One region of the Kitasatospora sp. P5_F3 genome, then DNA from elsewhere that is predicted to be linked to it. Evidence: predicted binding sites of a transcription regulator. Region 1 holds the regulator's gene; the other holds the start of a gene.
The links. Region 1 encodes HspR, which represses chaperone genes until heat shock. Its sites were predicted from a motif close to TTGAGNNNNNNNNNCTCAA; they were not measured.
Positions count from the first base shown of each region.

Region 2: lon (endopeptidase La) is a predicted target of HspR. The motif match lies at 8,017-8,035, and genes of this name have one in related genera.

Region 1 is NZ_JBFUMY010000066.1:19,656-31,284, reverse strand. It holds gene ACXJMZ_RS29385 (LuxR C-terminal-related transcriptional regulator) at 1-774, shown strand, start outside; gene ACXJMZ_RS29380 (LuxR C-terminal-related transcriptional regulator) at 755-1,702, shown strand; gene ACXJMZ_RS29375 (hypothetical protein) at 1,719-2,342, opposite strand; gene ACXJMZ_RS29370 (helix-turn-helix domain-containing protein) at 2,896-3,909, opposite strand; gene ACXJMZ_RS29365 (heat shock protein transcriptional repressor HspR) at 4,112-4,621, opposite strand; gene dnaJ (molecular chaperone DnaJ) at 4,629-5,759, opposite strand; gene grpE (nucleotide exchange factor GrpE) at 5,743-6,348, opposite strand; gene dnaK (molecular chaperone DnaK) at 6,345-8,186, opposite strand; partial or broken gene ACXJMZ_RS29345 ((Fe-S)-binding protein) at 8,469-10,673, shown strand; gene manB (mannose-1-phosphate guanylyltransferase) at 10,758-11,629, shown strand, end outside.
Region 2 is NZ_JBFUMY010000017.1:257-11,885, reverse strand. It holds gene ACXJMZ_RS13850 (ROK family protein) at 1-270, opposite strand, end outside; gene xylB (xylulokinase) at 362-1,783, opposite strand; gene xylA (xylose isomerase) at 1,879-3,045, shown strand; gene ACXJMZ_RS13835 (GtrA family protein) at 3,213-3,734, opposite strand; gene ACXJMZ_RS13830 (hypothetical protein) at 3,781-5,214, opposite strand; gene lon (endopeptidase La) at 5,601-7,994, opposite strand; gene ACXJMZ_RS13820 (rhomboid-like protein) at 8,111-8,749, opposite strand; gene ACXJMZ_RS13815 (response regulator transcription factor) at 9,291-10,028, shown strand; gene ACXJMZ_RS13810 (sensor histidine kinase) at 10,113-11,327, shown strand; partial or broken gene ACXJMZ_RS13805 (2-oxoglutarate dehydrogenase E1 subunit family protein) at 11,552-11,629, shown strand, end outside.

The sequences.
Region 1 (11,629 bases):
AACCCCCGCACGGTGGCGGAGCGGCTGGGCGCGGGTCTCCGCCGGTCGGGCGCCGAGGCACTCCGACGGGCCGACGAAGTGCCGGAGCTGCTCACCGAGTTGACGCGAGCCTATGATGCGGCGCTCCGGAAGGTCGACCACACCAGTACGGTGCTGCACGTCCAGGAAATGCAGGAGATCCGCTCGCGGATCGTGCAGCTCGAAGCCGACTGCCAGGACGAGTTCCTGGCCGCCCAGCCCGGCGGCGCCCGGTCGGCCGGGCTGCTGGCCAGCGGTGCCGAACGGTCGCGCCGCTTCCTCGAGGGCGGCGGATCCCTCCGGTCGCTCTACCAGCCCGAGGCACGCCTCGACCCGGTCACCGCCGAGTACGCCGCGACGGTGGCGGACTGGGGTGGGCAGACCCGCATCCTGGGCGAGCCGTACTCCCGGCTGGTCATCGTCGACCGCCGTACCGCCATCGTCCCGGCCGCGGCCGACGACAGCAGTGCGGCCTTCATCGAGGACCCGGCCGTGGTCGGGTTCCTGGTCAACCGCTTCGAGCGGGACTGGGAGCGGGCCGAGCGGGTCCAGTGGCGGTCGGCGCAGCAGTTCCCCACCCACGAGCAGGTCGGCCGGATGCTCACCCAGGGGCTGACTCAGAAGAAGATCGCCAGCCGGCTCGGGCTGAGCGAGCGCACCGTCGCCGGCCACATCTCCCGGCTGCGCGAACTCCACGACGCGGAGACGCTGTTCCAGCTGGGCTGGCAGATGCGGGGTGCCCGTGCTGCCGGGTGAGGCCGAAAGTGCCCTCTACGCCGAGGTATTGGCGCAGGGCGGCCGGGTGCTGTTCCGCGATGTTGCCCACCAGGACGCCCCCGCAGTGCTCCGGCTGCTGGAGATCGGCCTGCTGGTCCACCACACCGGGGACGCCACCCTCACCGCCGTCAACCCCCGCGCCATCGCCGAACGCCACGCCGCCGACCTCCGTTCGGCCGGCACCCGGATGCTGCTCCGGGCGGAGGAGATCCCGGTGCCGCTGGAGGAGTTGGCCCGCGCTTTCGACGCGGCGCCGCGCCGGGGCGGGCAGGCCGGCGGGGTGCTGCATGTCGAGGACATGGAGCAGATCCGCTCCCGGATCCTCCAGGTGGAGGAGGACAGTGTCGAGGAGACACTCGCCGCCCAGCCGGGCGGGGCCCGGCCCGCCGAGTTCCTGGCATTCTCGCGGGAACGGGCCCGCCGCTGTCTGGAACAGGGCCGTTCCCTCCGCACCATCTACCAACCCGGTGCACGACTGGACGGGCCGACCGTCGATTACGCGGCTGCCGTCACGGCCTACGGCCAGCGGATTCGGGTCCTGGACGAGCCGTTCACCCGGCTGCTCGTCTTCGACCGACGGGTCGCGGTCATCCCGGCAGCAGCCGACAACAGCAGCGCGGCATTCGTGGAGGACCCGGCCGTGGTGGCGTTCCTGGCCGACCGGTTCGAGCGGGACTGGGAACGCGCCGAACGGGTACGTTGGCAGGCGGTGGGTGACCAGGTGCACGAGCAGATCGGCCGGATGCTCACCCAGGGACTAACCCAGAAGAAGATCGCCAGCCGGCTCGGCCTGAGCGAGCGCACGGTGGCCGGGCACATCGCCCGGCTGCGTGAACTCCACGACGCCGAGACGCTGTTCCAGCTGGGCTGGCAGATGCGTGGGGCGGAGGATGTGTCAGCAGGCTGACCGCCCCACCGTCCGCTCAGCCGGTGGCGACGCCGGGGGCCCAGTAGCCGAAGCCGGAGACCGGGGGTTCCTGACGGGGGTTCGGGAAGGCGTCGGTCGGCGCGGTCCAGAAGCCCTCGCGGAGCGAGAGGGCCATGCCGGCCCAGTCCAGTGCGGTCTCCACGGTGTGCCGCAGGGCGTCCTGCGACCAGGTGTCGTCGAAGACCAGCGGCAGCACGGGGGCGACCTGCTCGATGGTGGCGATCAGCGGGTTGTGGGTGATCGCCTCGTCCACCAGCAGCACCACCGGCTTGCGCAGCGAGGAGGCCCAGCCGAGTTCGAGCGCGACCCCGGCCGAGAGCGGCGCGCCGACGTAGGCGAAGACCAGGTCGGCGGTCTGCAGCGCCCGGAAGTCGGAGGGCACCCGCGGCTCCGGCGCGCGGCCGGCCACCGTCCAGGCGTCGCTGTGGTGCGCGCTGTACACGGCGGCGCCGCTCTTCAGCAGCGTGGACCGCAGGGTGGTCAGCCTGGTCCGGCTGGCCAGCGTCACCACACTGTCGGCGGGTCCGGTCAGCCGCATGAGCGGCGCGGCCAGGAATACCCGAGCGCGCCGACCCTCGGGGGTCTGGACGGCGCGATTGCGCAGGTAGGGCTCACTCATGACGACTCCGGGGGAACGGCCGACCGGGGCGCTCAGGAACTCGGTTGGCGCTGCTGGCAAATAGGAGGTAGATCGTTTATTGCCCTGCGCATTACAACTGATGCGCTTGGAAAATTGACGGTTCATCGGCAAGTGTGGTGTTCGAGCCGAGACCATTGGGAGCGAACTGATCGTCCACCGGCTCGAACGGTGGCGTCCACAGGACAGAGGTGGCATCTCTCTGCCTGGCAGGGAGATGACGCACTTCCCGTCGGGGTTCTTCGTGACATGAGGGGCCATTCTGCGGCATCATGTGGACGATCCTGCGAGCATGCAAGATTTGTTCGTATCTACGGGGGCCAATAGGGAAGGGGTGGTCGCATGTCTCACGTGCGACGTATTGTTCGTGTCGCTGTGATGTCATTGGTCGTCGGCGCGGTCGCGCTGATTGGAACCAACACTGGCGTGACGGCGAGTCCCACCGCCGCCGCCGTCCCCGTCGTGGTCGCCCTCGACGACACCTCGTGGGCTTAGGGGATGCAGCCGTGAGAGTCTGACGGCTCTGGGCTGACCCTCAGGCGAAGTCGTCAGACTCTTCGGCGGGGCTCGGCTCCGTGCGGGCCAGTACGTACCCCAGCTGGAACAGCGACTCGACCCGGTAGTCCTCGCGCATCTCCGCGATGTGCCGCGCCAGGGTCCGCTCACTGATGCCCAGCTTCCGGGCGATGACCCGGTGGTTGGTCCCCTTGAGCAGCAGATCGATGATGGCCTGGCGAAGCCGGGAGATCACCTGCTGCGGGACGGCACGTGAGCCCTCGAAGTCCAGCCCCCTGGTCCAGTTCCGCTCGAAGACCTCTTCGATCAGGTAGTCCACCATGGCTTGGTCGTGCACGAAGGCGGCCATGTTCAGGTCACCGGCCACCGGGATCACCGCCGTCCGGCGATCTATGATGATCAGTCGGGTGTACGACTCGTCCAAGGTCCGGACCCGGGCGCCGTGTTCGGTGATCGCCGCGACGAACTCGCGGGTGGGCGTGTGGTACCGGGTGCTCGGGTGGTAGATCAGCCGCAGCGTGACGCCCCGCCGGAGCGCCTCCAGGTCGCGCTCGATGACGCCGGCCAGTGCCTCGGGCGGCCTGGGACCACCGGGTTGCGCGGTCAGGATCTCGCTGCCGCACCCCGCGACCAACCGCTCCAGCTGTTGGTTGATCAGGACCTTGCCCCGGATGTACTGGATCGTGCCGCCGGTCGGTTCCGGGGTGTGGAACGCCTCGGCAAGGTCCTGCAGATCCCCGGGCAGGGCTATCGCCCGGCTCAACAGGTCGAGGGCCCTGCGCTGCCAGGAGGTGCTGAGCGCGGTGGAGAGCTGCTTCGGGTCGATCGCGATGAGTACCGAGGAGTCGTCGGTGTCGGGTACCAGCAGCCCCAGTCGGAGCAGCTCGTCCAGGTGCTCCAGGTTCTCGCTGCCGTCGGCGGGACGGACCAGTCGGCCACCGTGGTTGAGCGCGGTGAGGTAGAGCGCCCGGGCGCCGTTCGAGAGCACACTCGGACTGTCGGAGGTGAGGCTCGGCTCGGCCGTCTCACTCATCAGCGACTCCTTGGGTACTCGACTGGTTCGTGCGATCGGGCACGTGTGCCAGGTGTGATCTTAGGAGGAAAACCCGGCGCGCCCATCGTTCTGTGTGGGAATCCCGGTGCGACCAGGTACGTACTCTCCCTGTACGGCGAGGCCGCCGGTACCCCCTGAACGAAGGGAAGACCGGCGGCCGATGTGCTGGTGTGGTTCGGAGCTACCGTTTCGGCCGCCAGACCACCAGGGCGCTGGACTGCTGCACCTGCTGGTAGGGCACCAGGTCCCGCCGGTACGAGGCGTGCACCGCCGCCTCTCGCTGCTGGAGCGCCGAGGCGGCACCCTCCAGGGAGTCGGCGAGCTCGCCGATCCGGGACTGCAGGGCGGCGACCTGGTTCTCCAGCTCGATGATCCGCTTGATGCCGGCCAGGTTGATGCCCTCGTCCTGGGAGAGCCGCTGGACCTCGCGGAGCTGCTGGATGTCGCGGGCGGAGTAGCGGCGGCCGCGGCCGGCCGTGCGGTCCGGGCAGACCAGGCCGAGGCGGTCGTACTGGCGGAGGGTCTGCGGGTGCAGGCCGGAGAGCTCGGCGGCGACCGAGATCACGTACACCGGGGTGTCCTCGGTCAGCACGTAGTGGGTCGCCGCCGGGCGGGAGCGGCCCAGGCCGGGGCCGCCGGGGAGGCCCTCGCCGAGGCCGGGCCCCGGGCCGATGGGGGTGTCGGGGGTCATCGGGTCATCACGCTCCCTCTGCCGCCTTGAAGAGGGCGGCTCGCGGGTCGTCGGAGGCGGTGGCCTCGCGGTACTGCTCCAGGGCCTCCAGGGCTTCGCCCTCGAGGTGCTTGGGGACCATGACCTCCACGGTGACCAGCAGGTCGCCGCGGGTGCCGTCGGTGCGGGTGGCGCCCTTGCCGCGGGCCCGCATGGTCAGGCCGTTGGCGCTCCCGGCCGGGAGCTTGAGCTTGACCGAAGGTCCGTTCAGCGTCGGCACCTCGATGGTGCCGCCCAGCGCGGCTTCAGGGAAGGTGATCGGCACGGTGACGGTCAGATTGTCGGCCTTCCGGCCGAACACCGGGTGGGTGTCGACGTGCACGGTGACGTACAGGTCGCCGGGCTGGCCGCCGCGCTCGCCCTGGGCGCCCTTGCCCTTGAGCCTGATCCGCTGCCCGTCCTGGACCCCGGCCGGGATCCGGACCTGCATGGTGCGGGCCGAGGAGGCCCGGCCGCTGCCGTGGCAGACCGTGCAGGGGTCGTCGACCAGCATGCCGCGGCCCTTGCAGTCCCGGCAGGGCTCGGAGAGCGCGAACGCGCCCTGGCCCCGGCTGACCGTGCCGGCCCCGACACAGGTCGGACAGACCCGGGGGGTGGTGCCGGCCTTGGCACCGGTGCCCGAACAGACCCGACAGGCGGCCTGACTGGTCATCCGGAGCGGGACGGTGGCGCCGTCCACCGCCTCCTCGAAGGCGAGCGTCACCTCGGTCTCGACGTCGGCACCCCGGCGCGGCTGCGGCTGCCGGCCGCCCCGGTTGAACAGGCCGCCGAAGATGTCGCCGACCCCGCCGCCGCCCTGCGGGCTGTTGCCGAACAGGTCGCCGAAGTCGAAGCTGCCGCCCTGCGGGCCGCCGGGGCGGTACCCGCCGTTCCCGAACAGGCTGCGGGCCTCGTCGTACTCCTTGCGGCGCTTGTCGTCCGACAGGACGTCGTACGCCTCGGAGATGTCCTTGAACCGGTCCTCCGCCTTGACGTCACCCTTGTTGGCGTCGGGGTGGAACTCGCGGGCGAGCTTCCGGTAGGTCTTCTTGATCTCGGCGGTGGTGTCCAGGACGACGGACGACTCCGCAGTGCTCGTTCGGTCAGCTCTCGGTGGCACCGTCGGCCTTGTCGGAGTCCGACGAGTCGGCATCCGGCGCGGCAGTGCTCTGGGTACCCGGCTGGGGCTCCGCCACGGCGACCATCGCCGGACGGATGATCCGCTCGCCGATCCGGTAACCCGGCTGGAGGATCTGCACACAGGTGTCCTCGGTGACGTCCGAGGAGTAGCTGTGCATCAGTGCCTCGTGCAGCGTCGGGTCGAAGGGCTCGCCCTCCTTGCCGAACTGCTGCAGGCCCAGCTTGGCGACCACGGTCTCCAGGTTGTCGGAGACCGACTTGAAGCCACCGGTGACCTCGCCGTGCTCGCGGGCCCGGCCGATGTCGTCCAGCACCGGGATCAGGGCCTCCAGGATGTTGGAGACCGCGATCTCACGGACCGTCAGACGATCCCGCTCGACCCGCTTGCGGTAGTTCTGGTACTCGGCCTGGAGACGCTGGAGGTCACCCGTGCGCTCGGTCAACTCCCGCTTCGCAGCGGAGAGTTCGTCGGCACCGGCGCCCGCGACAGCCTCCTCGGCGGCCTTCAGCACGGCTTCCTCGGCGGCGGAGTCGTCGCCGGGCTCGCCGCCCTGCGGCTTCTCCGTCATGCGGCACCACCCTTGGGCTTCTCGTCGTCGACGATCTCGGCGTCGACCACGTCGTCGTCCTTGGCGGCACCGGCGGCGTCACCGGCCGGGGCGGCACCCGCGGCGTCGTTCTGCGCGTACAGCGCGGCGCCGAGCTTCTGGGCGGTGGTGGACACCTTCTCGGTGGCCTCGCGGATCGCCGCGATGTCCTCGCCCTTCAGCTTCTCCTTGAGCTCGCCGATCGCGGTCTCGACCTCGGTCTTGACGTCCTCGGGGAGCTTCTCGGTGTTGTCCGCGATGAACTTCTCGGTCGAGTAGACCAGCTGCTCGCCCTGGTTGCGGGTCTCCACGGCCTCGCGGCGCTCGTGGTCCTCGGCCGCGTACTGCTCGGCCTCGCGCATCATCCGCTCGATGTCGTCCTTCGGCAGCGCGGAGCCGCCGGTGACGGTCATCCGCTGCTCCTTGCCGGTGCCGAGGTCCTTGGCACCGACGTGCATGATGCCGTTCGCGTCGATGTCGAAGGTGACCTCGATCTGGGGCAGGCCACGCGGGGCCGGCGGCAGACCGGTCAGCTCGAACATGCCGAGCTTCTTGTTGTACGCCGCGATCTCGCGCTCGCCCTGGTAGACCTGGATCTGCACGGACGGCTGGTTGTCCTCGGCCGTGGTGAAGATCTCGGAGCGCTTGGTCGGGATCGTGGTGTTGCGCTCGATCAGCTTGGTCATGATGCCGCCCTTGGTCTCGATACCCAGGGACAGCGGGGTGACGTCGAGCAGCAGGACGTCCTTGACCTCACCCTTCAGCACACCGGCCTGCAGCGCGGCGCCGATGGCGACGACCTCGTCCGGGTTGACGCCCTTGTTGGCGTCCTGACCGCCGGTCAGCTCCTTGACGAGCTCCGCGACGGCGGGCATCCGGGTGGAGCCACCGACCAGGACCACGTGGTCGATCTCGGACAGCGCGATGCCGGCGTCCTTGATGACGTTGTGGAACGGGGTCTTGCAGCGCTCCAGCAGGTCCGCGGTCAGCTGCTGGAACTGGGCCCGGGTGAGCTTCTCGTCCAGGTGCAGCGGGCCCTCGGCCGAGGCGGTGATGTAGGGCAGGTTGATCGAGGTCTCGGAGGACGAGGACAGCTCAATCTTGGCCTTCTCGGAGGCCTCGCGCAGGCGCTGGAGCGCCATCTTGTCCTTGGAGAGGTCCACGCCGTGACCGGACTGGAAGACCTTGACCAGGTGGTCGACGACCTTCTGGTCCCAGTCGTCGCCACCGAGGTGGTTGTCACCGTTGGTGGCCTTCACCTCGACGACCCCGTCGCCGATCTCCAGCAGGGAGACGTCGAAGGTGCCACCGCCGAGGTCGAAGACCAGGATGGTCTGGTCGTCCTTGTCGAGGCCGTAGGCCAGCGCGGCCGCGGTCGGCTCGTTGACGATGCGCAGGACGTTGAGGCCCGCGATCTCACCGGCCTCCTTGGTCGCCTGGCGCTCCGAGTCGGAGAAGTACGCCGGGACGGTGATGACCGCGTCGGTCACCGTCTCGCCCAGGTACGCCTCGGCGTCGCGCTTCAGCTTCTGCAGGATGAAGGCGCTGATCTGCTGGGGGTTGAAGTCCTTGCCGTCCAGGTTGATCTTCCAACCCGTGCCCATGTGGCGCTTCACCGAGCGGATCGTGCGATCCACGTTGGTGACCGCCTGGCGCTTGGCGACCTCGCCGACCAGGATCTCGCCGTTCTTGGCGAAGGCGACGACGGACGGCGTGGTCCGGGCGCCCTCGGCGTTGGTGATGACGGTGGGCTCACCGCCTTCGAGAACGCTGACGACCGAGTTCGTCGTGCCGAGGTCGATGCCGACCGCGCGTGCCATCGTTGGTACCTCCATGAAGAAGTTGAGCTTTACAGGCTCAAGGATGCATGACTCGGTCGTGTGCGTCAACAGCCATGAGTCCGGGTGGCTCAACTTTACTGCGCGCTTATCCGCAGGGCTGGTCCGGACGGGTGAGTCTGCCGTTAGTGACTGCCGCCATACCTTGAGCATCTTCTGCACGGGTGTTAACGCGCGGTAGTCTCCGGCGCGTCAGCTCTCAAAGTTACTGATGAGTACACTCAGGGGAGCCCGCTACACCCAGCCGCTGGAGACGGAGAGCCGATGCAGCTAGCAGCGATCGTCATCTCGCTGGTCACCACTGTGATCGGCACCGCGCTCGCCGCCCGCGCGGCCGCGTACATCTATCGGGTGGTGAAGACCGGTGCGCCGGACTCCACCCGTACCGCCAACCCGGTGCAGAGGACGAAGACGGTCGCCGTCGAGTTCCTCGGCCACACCCGGATGAACAAGTGGGGCGTCGTCGGCGTCGCGCACTGGTTCGTCGCAGTCGGCTTCTTCACCCTGGTCAGCACCCTGGTGACCGCCTTCGGCCAGCTCTTCGACGCCGAGTGGGTCATCCCGGTGATCGGGCACTGGCTGCCGTTCGAGATCTTCACCGAGCTGGTCGGCACGCTGACCACGCTGGGCATCGCCACCCTGATCGTGATCCGCCTGCTCAGCCTGCCGGGCCGGGCCGGGCGGAAGTCCCGGTTCGCCGGCTCGATCGCCTGGCAGGCGTTCTACGTCGAGTACACGATCCTCGGCATCGGCCTCTGCATCATGATCCTGCGCGGCCTGGAGGGCGCGCTGGCGGGCGTCGAGAGCTACGAGGCGGCGTACCTGATCTCGTACCCGCTGGTGGCGGCCTTCCGGGGCCTGTCGACCGCCACGCTGGAGAACCTGATCTACCTGTTCGCGATGCTGAAGATCTGCATCTCGTTCGCGTGGGCGGCCACCATCGGCATCAACCCCTCGATGGGTGTGGCCTGGCACCGCTTCCTGGCGTTCTTCAACATCTACTTCAAGCGCGAGGAGGACGGCGACGTCGCCCTCGGCGCGCTCCGTCCGATGACCAGCGGCGGGCAGCCGATCGACTTCGAGGACCCGGCCGAGGACGCCAACTTCGGTGTCTCCCAGGTCGAGCACTTCGCCTGGAAGGGCATCCTCGACTTCTCCACCTGTACCGAGTGCGGCCGCTGCCAGTCGCAGTGCCCGGCCTGGAACACCGGCAAGCCGCTCTCCCCGAAGCTGCTGATCATGAGCCTCCGGGAGCACGCCTTCGCCAAGGCGCCGTACCTGCTGGCCGGTGGCGGCAAGGACGCCGAGGGCAACGAGATCGGCACCCCCGAGCAGCTGGCCGACGTGCCGGCCGCCGCGCTGGCCGAGGCCGAGCGCCCGCTGATCGGCACCGCCGAGGAGAACGGGGTCATCGACCCCGACGTGCTCTGGTCCTGCACCACCTGCGGCGCCTGCGTCGAGCAGTGCCCGGTGGACATCGAGCACATCGACCACATCGTCGACATGCGCCGCTACCAGGTGATGATCGAGAGCTCCTTCCCGACCGAGGCCGGGACGATGCTCAAGAACCTGGAGAACAAGGGCAACCCGTGGGGCATGGCCACCAAGGCCCGGCTCGACTGGGTCAAGGAGCTCAAGAAGGAGACCGGCATCGAGGTGCCGGTGATCGGTGAGGACATCGACCCGGCCGAGGTCGAGTACCTCTACTGGGTCGGCTGCGCCGGGGCCCTGGAGGACCGGGCCAAGAAGACCACCAAGGCCTTCGCCGAGCTGCTGCACACCGCGGGCGTGAAGTTCGCCATCCTCGGCAAGGAGGAGACCTGCTCCGGCGACTCCCCGCGCCGCCTCGGCAACGAGTTCCTGTTCCAGATGCTCGGCGCGCAGAACGTCGAGACCCTGAACGCCGCGCTGGAGGACGCCCCGACCAAGCGGATCGTGGCCACCTGCCCGCACTGCTTCAACACCATCGCCAACGAGTACCCGCAGCTCGGCGGGCACTTCGAGGTGATCCACCACACCCAGCTGCTGCAGCACCTGATCGACGAGGGCAAGCTCCTCCCGGTCAACCCGGTCGAGGGTCTGATCACCTATCACGACCCCTGCTACCTGGGCCGCCACAACAAGGTCTACAGCCCGCCGCGCGAGATCATGGACAAGGTCCCCGGTCTGCGCCAGCAGGAGATGCACCGGCACAAGGAGCGCGGTTTCTGCTGCGGCGCCGGCGGTGCGCGGATGTGGATGGAGGAGCGGATCGGCAAGCGGATCAACACCGAGCGGGTGGACGAGGCGCTGTCGCTCAACCCGGACATCGTCTCCACCGCCTGCCCGTTCTGTCTGGTCATGCTCTCCGACTCGGTGAACGGCAAGAAGAACGAGGGCGCGGCCAAGGAGCACCTCAAGGTGGTCGACGTGGCCCAGCTGCTGCTCGATTCCGTGAAGGCGCTGCCGGCCGAACCGGAGCCGGTCGAGGCCGTGCGGGCCCGCACGGCAGGGCAGGTAAGTCGCCCCGGAACGGCCGGTGACGGCATTGGGGCAAGGGGAGAGGCGCGGACCATGACCGAGGCGATCATGCTGGTCGGTGGCAAGGGCACGAGGCTGCGCCCGTTGACCACCCACACCCCGAAGCCGATGCTGCCGGTGGCCGGTGTCCCGTTCATCGCGCACCAGCTGGCCAGGGCCGCCGCTGCCGGGGTGACCCGGGTGGTGCTGGCCACCTCGTACCTGGCCGAGGTCTTCGAGGACCACTTCCAGGACGGCAGCCCGTACGGCATCGAGCTGGTCTACCTGACCGAGGAGGTGCCGCTGGGCACCGGCGGTGCGATCCGCAACGCCGCCTCCGGCCTGACCTGCGGCCCGGACGAGCCGGTGCTGGTCTTCAACGGCGACATCCTCTCCGGCCTCGACATCGCCTCGCTCCGGGACGGCCACGTCGCCGCCGGGGCGGACGTCACGCTGCACCTGACCCGGGTCGAGGACCCGCGCGCCTTCGGCCTGGTGCCGACCGACGCGCACGGGCGGGTGCTGGAGTTCCTGGAGAAGCCGGAGACTCCCGAGCAGATCGTCACCGACCAGATCAACGCCGGCTGCTACGTCTTCACCCGCTCGGTGATCGACCGCATCCCGGCCGGCCGCGAGGTCTCGGTCGAGCGCGAGACCTTCCCCGAGCTGCTGGAGACCGGCGCGCTGGTCCGCGGCGTGGTCGACACCTCGTACTGGCTCGACCTCGGCACTCCCGGCGCCTTCGTTCGCGGCTCGGCCGACCTGGTGCTCGGCCTGGTCGACTCCCCGGCGGTGCCCGGACCGACCGGCGAGGCGCTGCTGCTGCCGGGCGCCACGGTGGACCCGGCCGCCGTACTCAGCTCAGGCACCGTGGTCTCCGAGGGCGCGGTGGTCGAGGCCGGCGCGATCGTCGAGGGCAGCGTGAT
Region 2 (11,629 bases), on a different contig from region 1:
GACCACGCACGCGGCCAGGTGCTCGACCCCGATCTCGCCGCCGATCCCGGCCGGCCCGTCCGGACTGAGCGTCAGCTCGCTGCCGGGCCGCCCGACCCGGCCGTTCGGCGCGGTGGGCCCGGCCTCGGCCAGCAGCCCGGCCGCCAACAGCTCCTCGACCAACGAGGAGACCGCCGCCCTGGTCAGCCCGGTGGCACCGGCCACCGCCGCGCGGGAGCACGGCCCGGCCGCGATCTCCCCGAGCACCAGGGCCAGGTTGGCCCAGCGCATCCCCTGCTGACTCGCCGGTCCGGCCCGCACCGGCCCACCTCCTGTTCGTGCTGGCCCCGTGCCAGTTCCGGCAGCGTAACGGCCCGTACGCTCACGCCCCGAGCAACCCCCCGGCGGCCGCCAAGGTCGCACCGATCCGGTCCAGCGTGGCCTGGTCCCGCGGGACGGGGTCGAGGACCGGGCCGGCCGAGGTCCGCCAGCGGCGGGCGACGGCGGCCGGCTCCTCGCCGGTCAGCAGGGCGGCGGCCTGGGCGGCGGCGCCGAGCGCCACCAGCTCGGTGGCGGCCGGGAGTTGGACCGGCCGGCCGGAGAGGCGGCGGACGGTCTGCTGCCAGGCCCGGCCCCGGGCGCCGCCGCCGATCAGCAACAGGGGCGCGTCGGAGGGCGGTTCGGCCCCGGCCGCCAGGACCTGGTCGAGCGCGGTCAGCAGGGCGTACGCGGCGCCGTCGTACCCGGCCTGGAGCAGCTGGCCGGCGGTGGTGTCGTGGCGAAGGCCGTGCAACAGGCCGGAGGCGTACGGGAGATCGGGCGTGCGCTCACCGTCCAGGAACGGCAGGACGACGGCGCTGCCGCCGGGTTCGACGGCCTCCCGGTCCCGGCCGAGCAGGGTGGCCAGGCGGTCCACGGCCAGGGTGCAGTTGAGCGTGCAGGCGAGCGGCAGCCAGTGGGCGCCGTCCGCCGCCGCGAACCCCGCAACCACACCGGTCGGGTCGGCGGGGCGGCCCCGGGTGAGCGCATAGGCGGTCCCGGAGGTCCCGAGCGAGACCACCGGCTGACCGGGCATCAGCCCAAGTCCCACCGCGGCCGCCGCATTGTCCCCGGCCCCGACCGCCACCGACGTCCCCGTCCGAAGGCCCGCCAGGGACCTCGGGATCTCCGCGCCGTTCGCCGCCTCCTTGAACAGTGCGGCCGGGGGCAGGAACTCGACCGGCAGCCCGACGAGTTCGAGGATCTCGGCCTCGTACCCCGACGGCCCCCACCACCCCGTCCCCGAGGCGTCCGAAGGCTCCGAGACAGCCTGCCCCGTGAGCCGTTCCGTGAGGTACTCGTGCGGCAGCCGTACCGCAGCGACCCGAGCGGTCGGCCCCTGAGCGCGCAGCCAGGCCCACTTGGCGACCGTGAAGGAGGCACCCGGCACACTGCCGACCCGCCGGGCCCACTCCTCCCGCCCCAACTCCCGGACCAGCGCGGCCGCTTCGGGAGCCGACCGGGTGTCGTTCCAGAGCAGCGCGGGGTGTACCGCGGAGCCCGCCGCGTCGAGAGCGACCAGCCCGTGCTGCTGGCCCGCCACCGAGACGGCGTCGGCCCGGCCCGCCTGGCCGGTTGCGGCCACCGCCGCGCACAGGGCCTGCCACCACTGCTCCGGGTCGCTCTCCCGAGCGCCGCCGGTGCCCTGAACGCTGTGCGGGGCCCGGCCCTCGCCCAGCACCTCACCGGTCCCGACATCCACGGCCAGCGCCTTGGTCGCCTGGGTGGAGCTGTCGATTCCGATCACGATCTGCCGTGCCGCCATGCCGCCCGCCCTTCTTCGTCCTCCGCCGCCTCTTCCCGACGGCGCGCCCGGATACTAGTTTGTTTTCTGCCATGACGAATAGAGGAGAGGCCGCCTTGAGCACCCTGACCCCCACCCCCTCGGACAAGTTCACCTTCGGTCTGTGGACCGTCGGCTGGCAGGGCCGCGACCCGTTCGGCGACGCCACCCGCCCGGCCCTGGACCCGGTGGAGACCGTCCACCGCCTGGCCGAACTGGGCGCGTACGGCGTGACCTTCCACGACGACGACCTGATCCCGTTCGGTGCGGCCGAGGGCGAGCGGGACACGGCGGTGAAGCGGTTCCGGCAGGCGCTGGACGCCACCGGGCTGAAGGTCCCGATGGCCACCACCAACCTGTTCTCGCACCCGGTCTTCAAGGACGGCGCGTTCACCGCCAACGACCGCGACGTGCGCCGGTACGCGCTGCGCAAGACCCTCCGCAACATCGACCTCGCGGCCGAGCTCGGCGCCACCACCTATGTCGCCTGGGGCGGCCGGGAGGGCTCCGAGCACGGCGCAGCCAAGGACGTCCGGGTCGCGCTGGACCGGCTGAAGGAGGCGTTCGACCTGCTCGGCGAGTACGTCACCGAGCAGGGGTACGACATTCGGTTCGCGATCGAGCCCAAGCCGAACGAGCCGCGCGGCGACATCCTGCTGCCCACCATCGGCCACGCGCTGGCCTTCATCAACGAGCTGGAGTACGCGGACCGCGTCGGCCTCAACCCGGAGGTCGGCCACGAGCAGATGGCCGGGCTGAACTTCCCCCACGGCATCGCCCAGGCGCTGTGGCACGGCAAGCTCTTCCACATCGACCTGAACGGCCAGTCCGGCATCAAGTACGACCAGGACCTGCGCTTCGGCGCGGGCGACCTGCGCCAGGCGTTCTGGCTGGTGGACCTGCTGGAGAGCGCGGGCTACGACGGCCCCCGGCACTTCGACTTCAAGCCGCCGCGCACCGAGGACTTCGACGGTGTCTGGGTCTCCGCCGCCGCCTGCATGCGCAACTACCTGGCGCTCAAGCAGAAGGCGCTGGCCTTCCGGTCCGACCCCGCCGTCCGGGCCGCCCTGACCGCCTCCCGGCTGGACCAGCTGGCCCGGCCGACCGCCGAGGACGGCCTGGCCGGACTGCTCGCCGACCGGGCCGCCTTCGAGGACTTCGACCCGGTGGCGGCGGGCCGCCGGGGCATGGGCTTCGAGCTGCTCGACCAGCTCGCGCTGGACCACCTGATGGGGTCTGTCTGACCATTCGCGTCGGATCAGGCCGGGTCGTTCGGTGCGTGCGATCGGCGTGCGGCCGGGGCGCCCTCAGCGGAGCTACTTGGGTGTTTCGGCCGTGCGTCGAGCGTGCGTGCCGGGCGGGCCGGACCCGACGGGAATGGTCAGACAGACCCCATGACTCTGACCTCCCGTCACCGGCCGGCCTCCGCCCGGGGCCGGCCGGTGGGCAGCAGATCGGCCCGGTGGGTGAAGACCCACCGGTTCATCGCCCAGTACCGGAACAGCATCGCCAGGAACGTCCCGACGATCATCCCGCTGAAGAAGTCGGCAGCCTCCTCGGCGAACGCGGTGACATGCGGCTCCCGCAGGTCCAGCAGATAGCGGGAGACCACCAGCGGCGCATCGTTCACCAGCACGGCCAGCCCGCTGACCACCAGGTACAGCACCGCCTCACGCTGCCGCCCGTGCGCCCGGAACGACCACTGCCGGTTCAGCACGTACGAGACCGCCGTCGCCACCACGGTCGCGACGGTCAGCGCGACCACCGGCTTCGCCGCGAGGACGGTGTGCCGCAGCCCGAAGTTGAGGACCGTCGTGAGCAGGAAACACGTCCCGCCCACCAGCAGGAACTTCACCAGCTTGCGGTGCCGGACCAGGAACGGCCGGAGCCGATGCGGGACTCGGGACAGCACCCGTTGAGTAGGTGACGGCATTTCGGCAGTTTCGCACGGGTATATCCGATTCGGCTCCCGACAGACCCTAGCCCGCCGTGATCCGCAGCACGCCCGTCGTGGTGCCCTGCAGCACCACCCGCCCCGGCGCGATACTGCCCACCATCTGCAGCGTGTCGAAGATGAAGCCGGCCCCGAGATAGGCCGTCCGCACCGTCCGGCCGGTGGCCGGGTCGATCTCGGCGTACGAGTACGGGTCCACCGCCGAGGTGCTGTCGGTGCCCGGGATCACCGGGTTGCGCAGCACCGTCCGGAGCAGCCCGTCCGCGGTGGACAGCCTCGGCACCGCGGCCGACCTGGTCCGGTTGTCCCACTTCAGGTCGCAGCCCGACCCGTCCGCCCTGACGTCCACCCGGCTCAGCCCGCCCCGGTAGCTGTCCGAGGAGGGCACGCTCGGCCCCGCGTCCTCCGGCAGCTTCGGGTACGGGTAGCCGTAGGTACTGGCCACGAAGACCGCGTTCCCGACCGCCACCGGCGAGTTCTCGCTGCCGCTGCCGCCCGCCCTGAGCACCGGCACCGAGCAGACCTGCTCCCCGCTGCCGACCCGGTAGACCAGCAGGTTCACCGTGGGCGCGGCATTGTCCACCACGGTCAGGTAGTCGGTGCCGGTGCCGGGCCCGAAGAAGGTGGGGGTCGAACCGGTGCCCCAGCTCAGCTGCCCCGGCTTCCGGCCCGGGCCCCGGTCGTACGGCTGACGCCAGCTCACCTGCGGCGTGCCGTCCGCTCCGGCGGTCAGCAGGTAGGTGGCGTGCGTGGTGGCCACGGCCGTCCCCGCCGGGGCGGTGGAGATCGAGTTGGCCACCCGCTCACCGGCCGGCAGCGCGAGCGTCCGGACCAGGCCGGTCCGGTCGTCGGCGGTGCCGACCACCCCGGCACCGGTGGCGAACCAGACCCGGCCCTGCCAGTCCGGCGACAGCCCCGTGACGGCGTCCCCGTCCGGGACCGCCCCCGCGAGCGGCAGCCGGGAGTCGACGTACAGCTCCCAGCCGCCGGCGGCCGTACGCCGGTGCCCGATCCGCAGCAGCTCCCGGTTGCCGTCCACCGCGACCAGCCGGTCCCGGTGGTCCAGGTAGGCGTACACCCCGCCGAGCAACGAGCCCTTGGCCAGGGTCAGTTCGGCCACCGATTCACCGGTCGCCGGATCGAGCAGATGCACGGTCGGGGCCAGCCCGAAGATCTCCGTGCAGAGCGCGACCGGATAGCCGTCGGCCCCGACCAGCACGGTCGGGCAGGCGGAGGCCAACGCCGTCCGGTGCGAACGGATGCTGCCCGCACCCGGCCCCGGCAGCGGGGTCGCGTCGGACGAACCGGTGTCCCCGTGCATGGTGGCCGTACCGACCGGGCCCGCGAACGGGTTGGCGGGCGGCAGCGGGGCGTACGAGTCGGCGGCATGCGCCGGGGTCAGGGCGGTCAGCAGGAGGGCAGCCGTGGTGAGCACGGCAGCGCGAGTGCGCAGGCGCATGGGAGTCCCGTCGGAGGAGTGTGGACACAGAGGTGCACTCCGCCCGGCAGGACGAGAAACAGCCCGGCAAACACCCGGGCAGGAGGCACCGCGCTCAACAGGCGCGGCAACAGATCGCCGAACACGCACGGGCCAGGTCGACATCAAGTCGACGGCTCAGGTGTGCGTGACGGGTCATGACCCCATGCTCTCGCCCTGACAGCCCGTCACACAACCACCGTCTCACCAGCTGGCACGCGCTCAGCCACCAGGGGCTCGGGGAACTGCGACGCCAACCTCGTACAAGGTCACACCCGCGTGCATGGTCAGGCACTTTCGCAGTGACCCGCACGCCAGATCTCGTCGCCGTTCCCCGAGCCCCTGGTCTCCCATGGCCGAGCAGTTGCCTACGCAGCCACCAGCACCTCCGCGGGCTCCAACGCCAGCCGCAGCACCTCCCGGACATCCGCCACCGGGTGCACGGTCAGCCGCGCCAGCACCTCCGCCGGAACGTCGTCCAGGTCGGGTTCGTTGCGCTTGGGGATGATCACCGTGGTGACCCCGGCCCGGTCGGCCGCGAGCAGCTTCTGCTTCACGCCACCGATCGGCAGCACCCGCCCGGTCAGCGACACCTCACCCGTCATCGCGACATCCGTCCGCACCTTCCGGCCGGAGAGCAGCGAGGCCAGCGCGGTGGTCATGGTGATGCCCGCACTCGGCCCGTCCTTGGGCACGGCCCCGGCCGGGACGTGCAGGTGGATGCCGCGCTCCCGCAGCCCGGTCACCGGCAGCTCCAACTCCGCGCCGCGCGACCGCAGGTAGGAGAGCGCGATGTGCGCCGACTCCTTCATCACGTCACCCAGCTGCCCGGTCAGCGTCAGCCCGGTGGCACCGGTCTCCGCGTCCGCCAGCGAGGCCTCGATGTAGAGCACGTCCCCGCCGGCACCGGTCACGGCCAGCCCCGTCGCCACGCCGGGCACCGCGGTGCGGCGCTCGCCGGGCTCCTGGGCCGACTCGGGGGTGTGGTGCGGGCGCCCGATCAGCGCGCGCAGCTCGTCCGGACCGATCGCGGCGGGCAGCTCGCGCTCCCCGAGTTCGCTCTGCGCCGCGACCTTCCGCAGCACCCGGGCGATCGACCGCTCCAGGTTCCGGACGCCGGCCTCCCGGGTGTACTCCCCCGCGAGCAGCCGCAGCGCGCTCTCCTCGACCGACACCTCACCCACCGTCAGCCCGGCCCGCTCCAGCTGACGCGGCAGCAGGTGGTCCCGGGCGATGACGACCTTCTCGTCCTCGGTGTAACCGTCCAGCCGGACCAGCTCCATCCGGTCGAGCAGCGGCTCGGGGATGGACTCCAGCACGTTCGCCGTGGCGAGGAAGACCACGTCGGAGAGGTCGAGCTCGACCTCCAGGTAGTGGTCCCGGAAGGTGTGGTTCTGCGCCGGGTCGAGCACCTCGAGCAGGGCGGCCGCCGGGTCGCCCCGGTAGTCGGAGCCGACCTTGTCGATCTCGTCCAGCAGCACCACCGGGTTCATCGAACCGGCTTCCTTGATCGCCCGGACGATCCGCCCGGGGAGCGCCCCGACGTACGTCCGCCGGTGCCCGCGGATCTCCGCCTCGTCGCGGACGCCGCCGAGCGCCACCCGGACGAACTCGCGCCCCATCGCCCGCGCCACCGACTCGCCGAGCGAGGTCTTGCCCACCCCGGGCGGCCCGACCAGCGCCAGCACCGCTCCACCGCGACGTCCGCCGACCGAGCCCAAGCCCTGGTCGGCCCGCCGCTTCCGGACCGCCAGGTACTCGACGATCCGGTCCTTCACGTCGCTCAGGCCCGCATGGTCGGCGTCCAGCACCGCCCGCGCGCCCGCGATGTCGTACGCGTCCTCGGTCCGCTCGTTCCACGGCAGTTCGAGCACGGTGTCCAGCCAGGTGCGGATCCAGGAGCCCTCGGGCGACTGGTCGGAGGACCGCTCCAGCTTGTCGACCTCCTTGAGCGCCGCCTCGCGGACCTTCTCGGGCAGCTCCGCCGCCTCGACCCGGGCCCGGTAGTCGCCCTCCTCGTCGGCCGGGTCGCCGTTCAGCTCGGCCAGCTCCTTGCGGACGGCGTCCAGCTGACGGCGCAGCAGGAACTCCTTCTGCTGCTTGGCCACGCCCTCCTCGACGTCCTTGCGGATGGTGTCGTTGACCTCCTCCTCGGCCAGGTGGTCACGGAGCAGGGTGAGCGCGTACTCGAGCCGGGCCAGCTGGTCGGCCTCCAGCAGCACCTTGAGCTTCTGCTCGGCGGTGGCGAACGGGGCGTAGCCGATGTTGTCGGCGAGCTCGCCGACGCCCTCGATCTGGGCCACCCGGTCGACGATCTGCCAGGCGCCGCGCTTGCGCAGCCACTGGGTGGAGAGCGCCTTGTACTCCTTCACCAGCTCCGCGGCCCGCCCGGCCACCGGCAGCCCGGGGTCGGACTCGCGGAACGGGCTGGTCTCCACCCAGAGCGCCGCGCCGGGGCCGGTCGTCCCGGCGCCGATCCGCACCCGGCGGACGGCCCGGACCAGCGCGGCCGGGTCGCCGTCGGCCAGCCGGCCGACCTGTTCGACGGTGGCCAGCGTGCCGACGGCGGCGTACGAGCCGTCCAGCCTCGGCACCAGCAGGACCTGGGGCTTGGCCCCGGCGCCGACACCGGACCTGGCCGCCTCGACGGCGGCTCGCACCTCGGTGTCCGACAGGTCCAGCGGGACCACCATGCCGGGCAGGACCACCTCGTCGTCGAGCGGCAGCACGGGCAGAGTGAGCGGTGTGGACGTCGATGCCATGATCTCTCCCCAGTCAGTGAAGTTGAGTCGACCTGACTAAGGATTGGCGGACGCCGATTGTTCCCCACGCCCTGTTCGCTCTGAGCGATCGCCCAGGCCGGGGCCCTGACCTGCAGTCAGACCCGTGAGGGGACCAGCCGCTCGGCCAGCCGCCGCACCGGCAGACCCCGGTCGGAGCCCCCGCGCAGCCAGTGGCCGACGGCCACCCCGATCAGCAGCGCGGACGGGTGGCCGACCCGGCTGACGAGCTCGGACTCGGAGAGGAACTGATAGCCCGTCATCGCGACCGCACCGGCCAGTAGCACCGGACGCCCCCGCCCGGGAAGCACCGCCGCCAGCGCGCCCAAACTGGCCAGCACGCCGTAACTGACGCCGATGTCGACGCTGTCCAGCGCCTCGGGGCCGAGCCGGCCGGTGGAGACCGCGAGGCCGACCGCCGCCTGCGAGAGCAGGGTGGCCAGCACGTGCCCGGCGGCCAGTACGCCGATCGTGCGCCGGGCGCCGATCCGGCGCTCCAACGGCGCGACAGTGAGGGCGAAGGCCCAGAAGTACGGCATCCAGACCGGCCCGGCCACCCAGAGCCCGCTCAGCACCAGTGCCTGGACGGGATGGTCCAGCAGGTTGTGACCGTCCGAGCTGGAGAACGCCTGCAGGCGGTCGACCAGACCGGGCTCCCCGAAGCGCGCGAACAGCGTGGTGGCCAGCAGTACGCCGAGGTATCCGAGTGCGAGGGGGTTGCGGCGGGGCGTGGGCACGAATCTCCGCAACCGCGAACGGAGATCTGCCATTCCACCCACCACCCGACTCGTGCCACCATGTGACTTGTCGTGCTCACGGTACTTCGCAGTCCTGGGAGCGCTCTGTGAATCCGCTGTGAACTTGGTTCGAACCAGCACACCCCTTGGTCCGGACCATCCCTTTGCTTACGGACAAGTAGCCGTTGTGGTGAGGAGTCTGCCATCCCTTCGACGGCATACGCACCGTTACGGGCGATATTTTCGCCGGGTAAGGTATCGCCCCGTGCCTCACCCCCGGCAGGGTCGGCACCGGCCCACCGGCCGGTTGTGACCGGTTCACCTGCCGGGATGCTCGCGGTGTCCGTACGCTGCGAACAGAGCCGAGCGGTACACGGACCACACCCGTGTGCCCCTTCGGAGCCCGAGACCTCGGCGGACGGTCCGGGTGACCTCGACGGGCCTGACACAGGTCCGTCACGACGGAAACAAGACGACTACGAGCGGACCCCGCTGTCCCCACAGGCAGCCGGGCCGCAGCCCTGGGGGCGGTGGCGTGACCGTGACTGACATTCAGCAAGAGACCATCAACAGCAGCACTGCGGTGAGCACTCAGCGACGAGTGCTCGTCGTCGAGGACGAACCCACCATCGCGGAGTCCATCGCGGCCCGGCTCGGTGCCGAGGGATTCAAGGTGGCGGTGGCGCACGACGGCCCCGGCGCGGTCGACGGCTTCCACACCTGGCAGCCCGACCTGGTGGTGCTGGACGTGATGCTGCCCGGCTTCGACGGCCTGGAGGTCTGCCGTCGGATCCAGGCCCAGCGCCCGGTGCCGGTGCTGATGCTGACGGCCCGCGACGACGAGACCGACCTTTTGGTCGGCCTCGGGGTCGGTGCCGACGACTACATGACCAAGCCGTTCTCGATGCGCGAGCTCGCGGCGAGAGTGAACGTGCTGCTGCGCCGGGTCGAGCGGGCCCAGCAGGCCGCTCGTACGCCGGCTCTGGGCAGCCTGCGGTTCGGCGAGCTGGAGATCGACCACGTGCAGCGCCGGGTCCGGATCGGCAGTGGTGACGTCCACCTGACGCCGACCGAGTTCGACCTGCTGGCCTGCCTGGCCGCCCAGCCGCGTGCCGTGCTCACCCGTGAGCAGCTGCTCGCCGAGGTCTGGGACTGGACCGACGCGTCCGGCACCCGCACGGTGGACAGCCACGTGAAGGCGCTGCGCCGGAAGATCGGCGCCAGTTGGATCCGCACCGTCCACGGCGTCGGGTACGCCCTGGAAGCACCGCTCTCCTAGTCGAGTACGAAGCCGGGCCTCCGGGGGGCCCACGCTTCGTCAGCTCGGCCGGCGAGTCTCGCGGGGGGACGACGCAGAGGCGACATGACCTTTCCACAGCAACGCAACGGCACCTCACGAGGTGCGGTCGATCCGGCCCGCCGCGGCCTGCTCAGCCGGGCCGGCAGTCGGCTCTGGGCCGACATCAGACCACTGGACCCGGTCCGGTCGATCAAGGGCAAGCTGACCCTGCTGGTGATCGTCTCGGTCTTCCTGGCCAGCCTGATGGTGGTGGTCGCGATCCGGTCCGAGACCCAGATCCGGATCATCATGATCTTCTCGATGATCGCCTCCCTGCTCTTCATGCAGTTCCTCGCCCACGGCCTGACCGCGCCACTGCGCGACATGACCGCCGCGGCCCGGGCGATGGCCGAGGGCGACTACAGCAGCCGGGTCGACGTCAACTCCCGCGACGAGATCGGCGAGCTGGCCGCCACCTTCAACAAGATGGCCGGCGACCTGGAGGCCGCCGACCGGCACCGCCGAGAGCTGATCGCCAACGTCTCGCACGAACTGCGGACGCCGATCGCCGCCCTGCGCGCCGTCCTGGAGAACGTCGTGGACGGCGTGGTCCAGCCCGACCCGAGGACCCTCGGCGCCGCGCTGGAGCAGACCGAGCGGCTCGGCCGCCTGGTCAGCCACCTGCTCGACCTGTCCAAGCTGGACGACGGCGTGGTGCCGCTGGACGCCCGCCTCTTCGAGGTCAGGCCGTTCCTGGACGGCGTGCTGCGCGGCCTCACCGTGGACGGCGCGACGGCCGGCGGCGCGTACGGGCGCCGGGAGGACGTACGGCTGGCTCTGGAGGTCCGCCCGCCCGCGCTGGCCGCCGTGGCGGACCCGGAGCGGCTGCACCAAGTGGTGGCCAACCTGGTCGACAACGCCTGCAAGCACTCCCCCACCGGTGGCACGGTGACGGTCCGGGCGACGGCCGGCGAGGACCCGGGCGCCCTGCTGCTGGAGGTGGAGGACCAGGGCCCCGGCATCCCGGAGCAGGACCGCGGGCGGGTCTTCGAGCGGTTCGGCCGCAGCGGCACCGCCACCGCGCTGGGCCCGGGCAGCGACGGCGGCACCGGCCTCGGCCTGGCCATCGCCCGCTGGGCGGTCGATCTGCACGGCGGCCGGATCGGGGTGGCCGAGACCGCCAGGGGCTGCCGGATCGTGGTCGCGCTGCCCGGCGGGGTACCGTCCGAGCAGGAGTTGTCACCGAACTGGGACATTCCCGCGGCGGGGGCTCCAGCAGATCCGGCGCGCCTGCACTGACCTGCGGTAATGTCCTTACTTGAGGGGATTTCCACCGTTCTGGGAGGCGATCGCTTCCCCGCCGTTGGAACTTTCTAACGCACAGTTTCGGCCAAATTACGGGTCTGCACTGTGATCTGGGCGACGCCTGGCCCAGGGGGACTGCGCGATCAGTGATCGTAGGCGTAGCCTTAATCCCCGCTGTCCACCATCCCAAAAGGAAGCGGAAGAGGGCGGTTTGCCCCGTGTCGCCACACCCTGAAACCCCCGTCAGCTCGGCAAGTACCACTGGCTTCGGCCCCAACGAGTGGCTCGTCGACGAG